4 regions of the Bacillus sp. Marseille-P3661 genome follow, and region 4 is predicted to be linked to each of the others. Evidence: predicted binding sites of a transcription regulator. Region 4 holds the regulator's gene; each other region holds the start of a gene.
The links. The regulator Rex, encoded in region 4, represses fermentation and respiration genes when NADH is low (regulators of the CRP and FNR family bind a similar motif). The targets are predictions, from matches to a motif close to TTGTGAAATATTTCACAA.
Positions count from the first base shown of each region.

Region 1 (3,762 bases), on a different contig from region 4:
ATCGTATTTAAATTTTTCGTACGATACACGTGAAGACAAATCAAATAGTGCTTCCTTATTGCCGTTTCCCAAAGCAGCCCGTTTAAGAAGACCATATACTGATAAAGAGTTTAAATCTACTGTCAAGTTCATCTGCTCCCTTCTATTTTTATAGGATTGAATATAGTGCGAAGAAAATATTATGTACCCATTTTTTTATTGCTTATTTCCAACTATACTGGAACCTTGTTTCTCGATTCAAATAGTTTCCACTTATTAAAATTTTTGGAATATTTAGTTTTCATTATATAAGAATAAGGGGAAATAGTATACCTACACAATGTAGGAAAAATGTACATACAATTCGTTAACAGACTATTAAAAATAAAAATAAAAAACACGTAATTACACCCTTTTTCTGTAATTACGTGCTGTTATTGTCTTAATTGTATGGTAGATCACTAAATTTACCTACGATAAGATCCTCTTTTCACCTTCAATCGCCTGAATTGGCTCAATGTTTTGGGTGAATTCTAATGTACCAACATAAGCTCCATTATCATCACGGACGGCGAAATATCGAATATACACATATTTATCCTTAAATTTGATCCAAAAATCTTCAGAATCTTTTTTTCCTGATTTGAAATCATCTAATAATGCTTCAACTACATGGGCACTTTTCGGTGGATGGCAGTTTTGGACAGTTCGGCCAATAATTGCTTTAGTACGCGCAAATATACGTTCCTTACCATGCGAAAAGTAACGGACAACATCATCTTTATCAATAAACGTTAGATCAACAGGTAAATGATTCAACACTAACTCTAATTGTGCTAACGATAAGATACCTGTTTCCATTTTAATATACCCTTCAGAGATTGTTTTTTCAGCTAGGTCTTTTCGCTCTGGTTTCCATTCTGCTGCTGGACTTGTTAAGCAAAATCCAATTTCGTCACTTTCTCGGGCAATTTTTATCCATTCATCTTCTGTTAAATTCATCAACGCCATTGGAAAAAGGATATTTTCCTCTCGATATATCATATCCAATACTTCCTTCATAAAATAGCGGATGTTTTCAATAACAGCTTGCTGGTCTCCCTCATAATCTACTAATTTTTTCTTTCCATCCTTTATGGAATCCCGAATAAAATCGTCTATTCTCCACATGTTTGTTGAAGGCCCATTAATTCCGTACTTTTCTAAATATGGGAATATTAAATTCTCTTTACGACTAAAATGTTTATCAATATCTAGTAATAGATTGCAATCTTCGATAAGCTTATAAATATTTTCAACAGAATCTACTTTTATAAATTCAGCTAAGTGTGCTTGTATTTTACTAATTAACTTAGATAGCTCCTTATTTTCTAGTTTAAAAGTATGGATAGGATGTCCAGGTTGTTCTTCAGGTTTTTCATCGCGGTTCACCTCTTCTACAGATCCCCTCAATATTTCCGTATGCGCACCATATAAATGTTGTAAGTCGGATAAAGGAACTCCACTTGCCTCAGAAAAATCGTGTTGCAGCTGTGAAAGTTCTTCGACTGTTACTATGCCAATAACTTCATCAAAACGTGCTTTAACCTCCGCTTCATCTTTTCCATTCTGAAGATCTAGAAAAATTTCTCTTAACGCTTCCACTCGATCGGAACTTTTAGGGTTTTGTGTTTGCTCTCGGTTATTTATCATCTCGCTCATTGTAGGTTCTCCTCACTTGGCTATTTATCTATTGTTTTTACTGATAATACTTCTCATATAAACAATAACATGTATTTAATTCACCGTTAGTGATTCGAATCACAAGTTAACAAGATTATTGTGTGAAACCTTCCTTTTCCGCAAATTATAATCAGCCAAACTGCCAGACACTATGACTAAGATTGCCGTATCGAAAGCTACGGTGTATTAATTTTGCTGTTCTTTCGTGATCAGCAGCGCCCATTGCATAAAAAATCGGGATAAAATGCTCATTCCCATAACGTGGAACAGCATAGTCGGCATGGGGTGCCAAACTATCATACTTAAATAGTTTGTTCAAATCCCAATTGCTTAAATTCATCGCTAACCAATTGTCAAATTCAAGTGCCCAAGGATCTACATTTCCGCTAGTTTCAGTCCTTCTTAATGCTCGGAGATTATGAACAGTTCCACCACTACCAATAATTAGAATATCTTTTCTCCTTAACTCAGCTAGAGACTGTCCGATTTTATATTGTTCTTCAGGCGTAACACTTGGGTTGACAGACATTGAAATAACGGGAATTTCTCCATTGGGATAGAGGAATTTTAATATTACCCATGCTCCATGATCTAAACCTCGTTTCGTCTCCGTTTCAAATGGTATTTCGTTAGCGGCAAACATTTCTTCAATATATTTAACGATTGTTGGACTTCCTTTAGCAGGATACTTTATGTTGTACATTTCTTCAGGAAAACCATAGAAGTCGTAGATCGTATCATATTCCTTAACATCACTAACCAATTGCACAGTTGATTCCCAATGTGCTGAAAATAAAACAACCCCTGCCGGTTTTGGAAAAGTTCCCCCTAGCGTCTGTAAAAACTGTGTATATTCATTATCTTCAATTGCAATAAGCGGTGAACCGTGCGCAATAAAAAATGATGGCATCATCCCAGTAGCCCCCTTTTTACTTTTTAATATTCTAAAAACTTTATGTAATATTTTACCACAAGCATATATAATAATTGGAGCAATACGAATCGTAGATGAACTTTATTCTATCCTGAAACAACAGTATCGTTTTTTTACATTCTCTAATTGAATTTTGTTCTGAGTATCAATTGAAATAAATCAATAATAATAACTTTTCTAAACATTAATTACAAAAATAGTGATAGACCAGTTTGGTCTATCACTATTTTTATATATTATTAAATAGCTTAAATTACTTAGTCAAGGTTATAACTGTCGTCTTTACTTAGTTATTAGGATTAATTGACGTTTCTAGGAATTTCTACATAATAAAACTTTACTTTAAAGGTATTTATTATTTAAATACCTGATACTGTCTAAGTGCCCCACGCCTATACTTCCACTTCCTCAACTTGGACATCAAGGAGAATAGGTTCTTTGCTATTTATAGCTGTTTTTAAAATAGATTCTAGTTTCGAAAGGTTTGTCACAACTTCTCCATGTACTCCTAATCCTTTTGCAATACTTACAAAATCAATCGTTGGATGTGCTAATGATGAAGCTGGGTACTCGGAAGTTTCAGGTTCGTTTACATTTTTTCGATATTCTTTAATAGCAGCCTTAACTGCTAAATAGGTTTTATTATTACAGATCATAAAAATAACCGGTAAATTATATTTGGCTGCGGTCCATAAGCCTTGGATCGTAAATAGTGCACTTCCATCACCAATAAATGCAACGACCTGTTTATCAGGTTGAGCAAATTGAATTCCAATAGCAGCAGGAATTCCCCACCCTAATGCACCTCCACTTGTTGTATGATATGAATTTGAATAACGAAATGGAAAATGCTTTAGCAATGCCCTAGAAGATCGAATGCCTTCATCAACGATAATAGCTTCTTCTGGCAATATATTTGACATAACACAGACCACATCACTAACTTTCATTGGTTTTGAATTGTTATCAATAGGTGGACGCTCTGTCGTGCTAAGATACTTTTCTCTATTTTTATTAACCCACTCTAAAGAATTACGGTCTGTATTAAGCAAAGGTAATAGTTGTTCCAATGTCGTTCTTGAGGAGCCGACCATACCTAATGTAACTGGATATAATTTGGCAATTTC
Region 1 covers NZ_LT965956.1:301,873-305,634, forward strand. Annotated here, with positions in the region: gene C1724_RS20445 (class I adenylate-forming enzyme family protein) at 1-132, opposite strand, end outside; gene C1724_RS20450 (DUF438 domain-containing protein) at 451-1,680, opposite strand; gene C1724_RS20455 (dioxygenase family protein) at 1,832-2,614, opposite strand; gene C1724_RS20460 (thiamine pyrophosphate-binding protein) at 3,028-3,762, opposite strand, start outside.
Region 1: the regulator Rex is predicted to act here: its motif matches at 1,768-1,785, upstream of C1724_RS20450 (DUF438 domain-containing protein).

Region 2 (3,762 bases), on a different contig from region 4:
AAATGGCTGCTGTTGAATCAACTCAGTCAGGATCGGTGATATTTTCCGTTTTGGGAGAAATGATTTTCTTAAGCGCAGCGATTCCAAGCAATGTATCATTGGTTGGACTATCATTAGTGGTCATAGGGATGATATTACATAGTGCGTTATCTAATAGAGGCACTACTATGATCAAGGGTGTATCAAAGAAAGGTTCTTTTAATTATAAATAGTAGTTAAAGGTGTTCTTAATTGTTAATTTTCTAGATTGAATCGTTTCAATCCGTTATAATATACGTATAAATTCTGAAATGTTGGAACATTCAGTATAGAAGGAGGGCAAATTGAAGGCAATATTAATTGGAATAGTGGCTTCGTTCTTTTTTTCATCAACTTTTATTATTAATCGAGCAATGGAGCTAGAAGGTGGAAGTTGGCTATGGAGTGCTTCACTACGCTTTATTTTTATGGTTCCCTTTTTATTACTTATCGTGTGGTTTAGGGGGAATTTAAAGCCATTGTTCAAAGAAATGAAGGAAAGGCCGACTCAATGGTTACTATGGAGTACTGTAGGATTTGGATTATTTTATACTCCAATAACATTTGCAGCAGCGTATGGACCTGGTTGGCTTGTGTCTGGAACATGGCAAATAACAATTATTGCTGGTTCATTACTTGTTCCTTTTTTAAAGACTAGAGTTGAAACGGAAAAAGGCCCAAGATTTGTACAGGGAGAAATCCCTGTAAGAGGCTTATTATTTTCATCAGTCATATTATTAGGCGTGATTATTTTGCAAGCGCAGCAAGCATCAATGGCTAATATGAACTCAATGCTGTTAATCTCATTGCCCATAGTATTCGCTGCTTTTGCATATCCTCTAGGGAACAGGAAGATGATGGAAATTTGCGATGGACGTCTGGATACTTTTCAACGAGTTTTAGGCATGACAATAGCTAGTTTTCCTTTTTGGATAATCGTGTCCGCATTTGGCTATATGGCTCATGGCACCCCTGTGTTAAGTCAGGTTATTCAAACATTAATATTGGCTATTACTGCAGGGGTCATAGCAACCGTTCTGTTTTTCTATGCAACCGACTTGGCGCGGAATAATAATAAACATATGGCTGCTGTAGATGCTACACTATCGGGTTCTGTTATTTTTTCTGTACTAGGAGAAATAATATTTTTAGGTGGGTCCATTCCTAGTATGCTGTCGTTGGCTGGGTTATTCATAGTTATTACAGGTATGATTTTGCACAGTGTTTTTTCGAATCGAACAAAAATACATGTTCAAGTTACGACAGAAAAGAGGACGGTAAATTAATTAAGTGTTTTGGCAGATCAAATCGAGTATGATTTGGTCTTTTTTTATCGTGCTTTTTTAATTGCTGTTCAATTTTGAGCAGCTCAAGTCGTTTTTGGGAGATCGAGTCAGAATCAACCAAGGATTCTGACAGGAACCGGTTGTATTGCAAGAAAGAAGTCAGAATTCCTCTAATAATTAAAGTTAGTACGTCCATACTCTATTTGTTTGAGAAGCTTTTAACGGAATTGATGTTAATTAAAACTATTCAAGTATTGTAAATCATAGTTCAGGTGTGAGTAAGATCACACCTGAATAAGCAAGCAAACATTCGTGCTAATTGTGACTGATATTTGACCTAATTGTGTTGAATTTGTGAATAGCTAATTATGTGTGAGGTATATCACACCCTAAACATTTGACGACCGATTACTATATGGGTGTAGCAAGTTTTACTAACATAACAATGTTTGAAAGGGGGGCAATGCGAAATGAAAAACTCGGTCATTATCTTTTTAGTATTTTTATTAGTAGGTTTCGGTGGGGGATATGTGTTCTTCCAATATAGTAATACCGCTGATGTTGCATCACCTGCACCTGAAGCTACTGAAATTGAAACTGATACAACAACTCCACAAGAAAGTGCAACTACTGAAGAACCGAAAACCGTTTCTGCAGAAGCTCAAATTATTACTGACAAAGGCTGTCTAGCATGTCACGCAGTTGAAAATCTTGGCTTACAAGGTGGGGCAACAGGTCCTGACTTATCACAGGCTTTTAACAATGTAGAAGGTAAACATGGCAAACCAATTGATGAGTTTTTAAAAGAACCAACTTCAGCAGTTATGTCTAGTGTAATCAGTGGAAACCCACTTACAGATGAAGAAGTTACATCAATAGTAGAAGCATTAAAAATTGCGAGTGAAAAATAGGAGGTGCTTTACATGAAGAAAGGGTTAGTCCCAGCTTTAACAGGGCTTGTAGCAGGTGTTGTTGCATCGACAGTATTCTTTGCAGGGAACGACATTGGCCCGAGAACAACCGCAAGTACGTCATCACCAGCTAGTACAAATGCAGAAAAGGTTTATGTTCCAACAGGTGAACTTGATGAGTACTACTTATTTGCATCAGGTGGTCACTCAGGTCAAATGTTCATTTATGGTGTACCGTCAATGAGACATATCCGTACTGTTCCAGTCTTCTCACAAGACTCAGCAACAGGTTACGGTTGGTCAGAGCATTCAAAGGAATTAATGGGCGACTACACATGGGGAGATCTTCACCACCCAGCTTTCTCTGAAACAAAAGGTGAATATGATGGTAAATGGATGTTTGCAACTGACGTAGCGAACAGCCGTGCAGCCGTAATGGATTTAGAAAACTTCCAAGTTAAAGATATTCTAGAGGTTCCGAACACAAGTGGTCCGCACTGCGCGATGTTCGTAACTGAAAACACAGAGTATATGTTCTTACCAACTCGTTTCTCAGTACCATTAGGAAGTGAGTATGCTTCACTAGATGAATATAGCTCAAAATACTATGGAGTAATGAGCGCTGTACAATTTGATGAAGAAGCTGAAAAGTTAGGTGTGTCTTGGCAAGTAGCTCTTCCACCATGGAGCTATGATTTATCAGATGCTGGTAAAGGCCCTTCACATGGTTGGGGTGTAATCACAACTTACAACACTGAAGAAGGAACAACTAATCTTGAAATTAACGCGTCTCAAGCAGACCGTGACTATATCGTTTTATTCAACTGGAAAGAGCTTGAAAAAATGGTAGCTGAAGGACAATATGAAGAAATAAATGGTGAAAAGATCATCTTCCCTGAAAAACATAAAGGTGGATTATATCTAGTGCCTGTAGCAAAATCACCACATGGTGTTGACGTAACTCCAGATGGTACACGCTTTATTGCCTCAGGTAAATTAGCACCAGCTATGACAGTGTTTTCTTTTGAAAAAGCATTCCAAGCTATTGAAAATGGTGATTTCGCTGGCGAAAAATATGGTATGCCAGTTATCAATTACGATTCAATAGTAGAACGTGAAGTTAACCCTGAAAATGCACTTGGACCATTACACACTCAATTTGACGATCAAGGCATGGCTTATACAACAATGTTCATTTCTTCTGAAATCGTTAAATGGGATCCAAATACAGGCGAAACGTTAGATCGTGTACCTGTTCAATATTCACCAGGTCACTCAGTTGCTGCTGAAGGTGACTCAGCATCACCAGATGGAAAATATATCATCGCATTAAACAAGATTGCAAAAGACTTATTCTTATCTGTTGGTCCGTCACATCCAGAAGCAATGCAGTTAATTGATTTAAGTGGAGAAAAGATGGAAGTTATTATGTCCGCTCCAGTAAATCCAGAGCCACACTATGCTCAAATGATTAAAGCAGATAAAATCAAAACATTTGAAGTTTATGAAAAAGATGAATCTAATCCACATGCAGTTTACAGTCAAGA
Region 2 covers NZ_LT965953.1:413,081-416,842, forward strand. Annotated here, with positions in the region: gene C1724_RS01895 (DMT family transporter) at 1-212, shown strand, start outside; gene C1724_RS01900 (DMT family transporter) at 324-1,304, shown strand; gene C1724_RS01905 (cytochrome C) at 1,775-2,215, shown strand; gene nosZ (Sec-dependent nitrous-oxide reductase) at 2,228-3,762, shown strand, end outside.
Region 2: the regulator Rex is predicted to act here: its motif matches at 1,675-1,692, upstream of C1724_RS01905 (cytochrome C).

Region 3 (3,762 bases), on a different contig from region 4:
TGTAAGAAAATCTTTCATTAGGTCTTCTCTCCTTCATGTTCTCCAGACTCTTGAAGTAATTTCGTTCATAATAGTTCTGGTATACTTAGTCAAATTCAAAAAAATTTTAGTAAATGTAAGAAGGATAAATCGGATGACCGATTTATCCTAATGTAAGTGGGGAAGGTATCATAACGAATTTATCATTCTAGTTAACTTTATATTTATTGTTGTGATAAATCTGCTCCAAACCATTCATTACTGATTCTAGCAAACTCTCCATTTTCTTTAACTTTAGCAACTGCCTCTGTTAAAGCTTTCTCTAGTTCGTTATCGTCTTTTCGAACTGCAATTCCAACTGGAAGTTTGTGGAATGATTCACCTGCAATATCGAATACACCAGGTTTTAAGTTTTGATAATAACGACCTACTACATCGGCTACTACAACCGCATCTAAACGACCAAGACCCATGTCATTGAAAACATCTGTGTAAGCATTGTACGTTTTCATTTCTTTAATACCTTCGATTTCTTTAGCAGCGGCTTCACTTGTTGAACCGATTTGAACGCCAACTACTTTTCCGGTAAGATCTTCAATTGATTTGATATTTAATGGATTTCCTGATTGGACCGCAACAATTTGTCCTAAATTTACATATTCTACGAAATCAACCATTTGCTTTCGTTCTTCAGTTACATTCATAGTTGACATGATGATATCGTATCTACTAGCATCTAGACCTGGTAGAATACCGTCCCATGCTGTTGGGATAAACTTTGCTTCCACTCCAAGTTCCTTTGCGACGGCTTTAGCTAACTCCACATCAAAACCCGTTAATTCATTTTTATCATTACGGAAATTCATAGGAGGGAATGTATCATCGATTGCAATTGTGATTTCCCCTTTTTCTTTAATTTGAGCTAACGTGTCTCCAGTTGCTGATTCTGGTTCTGTACTTTCGTTTTCATTACTAGGTGCTGCTGGTAGTTCGGGCTCAGCTCCACAAGCTGATACCATAATAGCCATCACAGCCATTAGTAGTAACATAATAATTTTTTTCATAGTTGTTTCTCCTTTATCACTTTATTTATTTACTAAAGTAAAGTATTTTGATATATCAATATTAAATATATTAATATAAAAAATCAAGACATTTATGAATAATTAATCATTAAAAATGGGAATGTTGTTTTACATCTTATACATAAAAGTTAGTTTAAAAGGATCAAGACCTGGGACTTAAAGGGGAAAAAGTTAACGTTTTAATAATAGTGACAAAAATCGTCCTACCTTAAAGAGGTTCAAATGCATCTGTTAAAAAAATCAATAGGAAAATATAGGTTTTCACTATTTTGTAATTAGTTTGTATCTATATTGTGAATAAGTGAACAAAGTTATTCCGTTTGATCATAAATTACCTATAATAAAAGTATAAGAAGTACTTCAAAACAATTAAGAAATCCTAAAATAGGATTTTACAATATTAGAGGAGTGAGAAAACATGGTAGTGAAATGGTTAAGAGAAAATAATGTAGCAGCCGGTTTATTGGTATTATTTAGATTATATTTAGGTTATCAATGGATACATGGTGGATGGGGCAAAATAACAGGTGGCTTTGATGCAAGTGGATTCTTACAAGGTGCAATAGGTAAAGCAAGCGGTGATCATCCAGCCGTCCAAGCATGGTGGGCAGGATTCCTTGAAGGTTTTGCTCTTCCAAATGTTGATTTATTCAATGTTTTAGTACCTTGGGGTGAATTGTTAGTAGGTTTAGGACTTATTCTTGGAACATTTACAACATTTGCTGCTTTAATGGGTTCAACAATGAACTTCGCATTCTTATTTAGTGGAACAGTTAGTACAAACGCACAAATGGTATTGTTAACAGTATTCATCCTCGTTGCAGGAGCGAATGCAGGGAAATATGGTTTAGATCGCATCATTTTACCATATATCCGCCGTAAAACAATGAATAAAGAGGAAAAAGCACATAAAGTAACTGTTTAAATAAAACTTACGAAAATAGGCGTAGCTGCAATAGCAGTTACGTCTTCTTTTATTTTGTTAGATTTGCATAGTTTCAATTTGGTGAAATTTTCCTGTAAAATAGTAACTAATTGAACGAATATCTCTAAGTTAATATAAATATGGTGTGGGTGTACAGTAAAGTATAAATACTAGAGTAATTTATCTAATTATCTAAAGAGGAGCTATTAACAAATGAATCCAACGAATATGAAACAAAGAGGAAAAGTCGAACTAAAACTAGGTATAAAGTCGTCTATACCTCATATTAAACAATTAATGGGTTTAGTAACGGCTTTTTGGAAAATCAATAATCATAATGCTGAATTAGAATATAGCGATGAAGCAGGAGATGGGATTGTCTTAAAACAAGCCCTAAAAGATGAGTTAAAGACATATTTTGGTGGAGAAATAAGTGCAAGCACCATTGATGAAACGCAATTTTTTGATAAGTTGGACGGCAATCCGTTGATTAAATCAAGTCTTGAAGCACTTGTTGTAGCATTAGAATTGATTTGGAAAATTAGTGCTGTGAAATTTACAGATGAAACGATTCCTCCGAGCGCTGAGAGAACTAGGGGAGGTGGAAGAAGGTATTGCAAAAAGATCGTATTTACAAAAAATATTGATTTACTTGATTTACAAATAAAACAGAACGAGGAAGAAGTAAAAATTATTCTTTTTAACTGGATTACAGGAGAAAATTTAAATATTAATACTGATCTGGAGAATGATTTAGTGAAGTTTTTTACTATCATTTCAGAAGAAGCTGTTTATCGTATACGAATGGATGCCGATCAAAATCATGATGTCATTTTCCAACAAGAAGGCATCTATTCAAATTTCTCTGTTGGTGACGAAAAGGTAAATTTAAAAGATTATAGAGAAAATATGGGGAGCCTTAGAATACTAAATTCGATACTAAATCAAGATTTAAATTTTTATTTAAAGAAAGTCGAGAATGATGCGGTTCTAAGAGAACCTGAGTTTCTAGAGGACCTAGTTGAATACACCAAAAGGGTTAACAGCTATCTTGACATAACGAATACTAATACAAAATTCATTTTTGAGCATGAAGAAAATAATCAAACGCAAGAGATAGATGAACCTCAAGAACCAGGTATTGAGCAACAGCAAATAGAAGGTGATCTTCCATATAACTGGATCATTTTTGGTGCACCCGGAACGGGAAAAAGTAATCATATTGAGACTGCGAGGGCTAAATTCAGTAGGTATGAAAGAGTTACGTTCCATCCTGCCTATACATATGCTCAATTTGTTGGAACGTATAAACCTAAACCCATTTATAAAGAGCACGGAAGTTCTCCACGTTACTCGACTAGCAAGCCATCTAAAGCTGAATTAACTACTTCTCAGGGCGGGGCTGATTATAATGATATTTATAACATACAAAATGAACCGTATGTTACCTACGAATTTGTTCCTGGGCCACTTTTGCGAATACTAGCAGAAGCCATCCACGACTTCGAAAAAGGAATTGATAAAGACTATCTATTAATTATTGAGGAAATAAACAGGGCTAATGTAGCAAGTGTGTTTGGTGATATTTTTCAATTATTAGACCGAAAAGACGATACGGGTGAAAGTGAATATAAAATCAATATCCCTGAAGAGTTGAAAGAATACTTACGTTCAAATGACATTGACACCGATCAATTATATCTTCCACCTAACTTTTATATGTGGGCAACTATGAATACTGCTGACCAAGGCGTATTTCCTATGGATACAGCT
Region 3 covers NZ_LT965956.1:74,354-78,115, forward strand. Annotated here, with positions in the region: gene C1724_RS19465 (amino acid ABC transporter permease) at 1-18, opposite strand, end outside; gene C1724_RS19470 (ABC transporter substrate-binding protein) at 204-1,043, opposite strand; gene C1724_RS19475 (DoxX family membrane protein) at 1,483-1,989, shown strand; gene C1724_RS19480 (AAA family ATPase) at 2,203-3,762, shown strand, end outside.
Region 3: the regulator Rex is predicted to act here: its motif matches at 1,356-1,373, upstream of C1724_RS19475 (DoxX family membrane protein).

Region 4 (3,762 bases):
TGCTTTTTCAATACCTTTACGGATACCCATTGGGTTTGCACCAGCAGTTACGTTCTTAAGTCCTTCACGGATTAAAGCTTGTGCAAGAACAGTAGCAGTTGTAGTACCGTCACCAGCAACATCGTTAGTCTTGCTAGCAACTTCAGCTACTAACTTAGCACCCATGTTTTCGAAAGCATCTTCTAATTCAATTTCTTTCGCGATTGTTACACCGTCATTTGTAATTAATGGTGAACCAAACTTCTTTTCTAATACAACGTTACGACCTTTTGGTCCAAGAGTTACTTTTACTGCATTCGCTAATGCGTCAACACCACGTAGCATTGAACGACGTGCTTCTTCACTAAATTTAATTTCTTTAGCCATTTATGAGTACCTCCTCAAAATTTCTATTAATTTTATCTATTTTTCAGCAAAAAGGGTGATCTACTATGTATAAAGACTAGTAGATCTATCTCACGAAACAGGTTAAAGTAGGGAATCTACATCCTACATACTTAGGTTAGATCCGCGTCAAGACCAATTAGCCTACGATTGCTAAAATGTCGCTTTCACGAAGGATTAAATATTCAGTGCCTTCGTACTTAACTTCTGTTCCAGCATACTTTGAAAATACGATGCGGTCGCCTTCCTTTACTTCAAGAGCAACTTTTTCACCGCTATCTAGTACGCGGCCAGAACCAACTGCAACAACACGGCCTTCTTGCGGCTTTTCTTTTGCAGAATCCGGTAATACGATACCGCTTGCAGTTTTTTCTTCTGATTCAACAAGTTCAATAACAACACGATCACCTAATGGCTTTAACAAGTGAAACACCCTCCTAAGATTGATTTGATTTTTTTAATTATTAGCACTCGTTAGAGTTGAGTGCTAACACATTTATTATAATAAATAATCTCTTCTAGATTTGCAAGTATTAACTCATAAAATTTTCTATTTTTCATATTTTAATTTAGCAACACAGTCCACTCATTCATTATTAACGAAAACACCAAAAATAAATCATCATTTTCTACCTTATCCCATAAGTATGTTAAAATACGAAGGTAAAACAAAATGCGTAAGCGCTGAAACTGGATTCACCCAAAACACTAGAGTACCAATTAAAGTTATACTTTATCTTAAAAAGGAGATATTATATTGAAAACTAGATATTTATTAACGATACTTACATATATTCTCGTTCAATTTTCCGGCTATCTATTTGGTTTTAAATTGTTATTATCCATGGGAATGTCTAACGATTCTGCTCTAGCTATTTGGACTGTTATAAGCTTTACTGTTGGTTTAATAATAGTTATGATTCTATTAGTACCTGATATTAAACAACGGCATGATTCAAGAGAGCGCGTTTCCCGCCTAGTTGCTGCGCAATGGGCTATTGGCGGAGTCTTTTTAGCTTTTTTCGCGCAGTATGTGGCAGCTATTATTGAAACGTATGTCTTTGGAATCGAAGTTGGCTCTGAAAATACAGACATGTTAGTTGAAATTGCAAAAGCCACTCCAATTTTTATTATCGTTACTTCTATTGTCGGACCAATATTTGAAGAAATTATCTTCCGCCAAATTATTTTTGGTAGTCTTTATAAAAAATTCAATTTCTGGTTGGCGGCAATTTTTAGCTCAATCATTTTCGCTGTAGTGCACATGGACTTTGCTCATTTACTGGTATATACAGCTATGGGTTTCGTATTCTCTTATCTATATGTTAAGACAAAGAGAATTCTTGTCCCAATTGTTGCCCACGTTTCTATGAATACCTTCGTTGTTGTTATACGATTCGTATTCGCAGATGATCTCGAAAAACTACAGCAACAATATGACCAAATGCAAAGTTTCATTTCCTTACTAAATTTGTAAAAATTATCAAAAAATGTTCACTTTAATATAATTCGTCAATAGTTAATTATAATCCTTTTTATTTGTGCTTTTATTATTGGAGGTTTTTAAATGAAGACTACACCTTATACAATGGGACTAATCTATGCAGCTATGGGAGGATTATTTACCTTTCTAGCAGTTGAAAGCGTGGAGGAAACTATTTGGAACTTGACCACGGTCTTATTAATGCTCGTAGCTACCTTTGATTTCTCAGCTGCTATCCGGTTCTTCACCGTAAAAAGTAGATTACAGTCAAAAAAATAAAAATAACAAAACACCTGGCATGTTCACTAGTACCAGGTGTTTTAATTTATAAAAGCACTTTATCTAACCTTTATTCTTCCTCTTCTTCTTCATCATGTGATAATGGATAATGTTTTAAAAAATATATTAATGATTGCAGTTCGATCGCCAAATCAATATGGTGTATTCTTACTTCCTCCGGTACATTGATTCTTGCAGGAGTAAAGTTTAAAATACCCTTAATTCCAGAGTTAACGAGACGGTCTGTGATTTGTTGAGCAGCCGAAGCCGGAACAGTCAGGATAGCCACTTCAAACTCATTCTTAATTTTACTTTCTAAATCATCTAAATGAAAAACAGGCACTCCGCCTACTTCAGAACCTACTTTACTTCGATTTATATCAAACGCCATCTCAATGCTCGAATTATTGTTTTTTGTAAAATTATAATGTAAAAATGCTGTACCTAAATTACCAACACCGATTAAACAAACCTTAACAATTTCATCTTGATCAAGCGTTTGTCTAAAAAAAGATAATAAGTAGTTAACATTATAACCATAGCCCTTTTTACCCAGTGCACCAAAATATGAAAAATCCCGACGAATTGTAGCGGAATCCACCTTTACGGCATCGCTTAGTTCTTTTGATGAAACCCGCTGTTTTCCCGAGGCATGTAAGTTTTTTATAAAACGATAATACAAAGGTAAACGTTTTGCAGTAGCCTGAGGAATTTTGTTCTGATTTTGGTCGATATTCATATCATCCCTCCCACAGTTTTAGTTTCTCACTTAATCTATATTTTTTCTCTATGAAAATTACCGCTCTTTCCACCGGTTTTTTCTAATAAGTAAGTCGCCCCAATGATCATACCTTTATCAACTGCTTTACACATATCATATACGGTAAGTGCAGTCGCCGAAGCAGCAGTTAATGCCTCCATTTCGACACCCGTACTGCCTTTTGTTTTTACTGTTACTTCTATGTTCAATATGTAATCAGGTGCTTTTTCTTCCCATGAAAAAGAAATGTCAACACCCTTTAACATTAATGGATGACACATAGGAATCCAATCTGATGTATTCTTAGCAGCCATAATACCCGCAACTTGCGCAACTGCCAAAACATCGCCTTTTTTCATTTTATTTTCAATAATACTTGTATAGATCTCTTCGTTGACTTGAATGCTGGAATGCGCAATAGCCATACGGACGGTTTCATTTTTATCAGTAATATCTACCATTTTTGCTCTACCTTGCTCGTTGAAATGTGTAAAAGACATATTGATTGTCATCCCCTTATATGTGACTATACACTATTTTGAATGTTCTGTCGTTTATAAAATAAAGAAATTTCCAAGTGGTGATTTGTTGCCCGCTTCAGGCATTTTACGATAAACTAAAGGTTAATGCGATGAAGAGGTGAACGGACATGATTTTACTCCAAGTAAATCAAATAACGAAATATTATGGTGCTGATCCTATTTTATCTAATATCAAATTAGAAGTACAAGCAAAAGATAGAATTGCTCTTGTTGGAAGAAATGGAGCCGGAAAGTCTACTTTGCTTAAAATAATAGCAGGCCAATTATCATATGATTCAGGTGAATTGATTAAGCCGAAAGATTTAACAATTGGG
Region 4 covers NZ_LT965959.1:137,570-141,331, reverse strand. Annotated here, with positions in the region: gene groL (chaperonin GroEL) at 1-366, opposite strand, end outside; gene groES (co-chaperone GroES) at 524-808, opposite strand; gene C1724_RS24675 (CPBP family intramembrane glutamic endopeptidase) at 1,142-1,861, shown strand; gene C1724_RS24670 (YdiK family protein) at 1,952-2,146, shown strand; gene C1724_RS24665 (redox-sensing transcriptional repressor Rex) at 2,217-2,885, opposite strand; gene moaC (cyclic pyranopterin monophosphate synthase MoaC) at 2,921-3,406, opposite strand; gene C1724_RS24655 (ABC-F family ATP-binding cassette domain-containing protein) at 3,556-3,762, shown strand, end outside.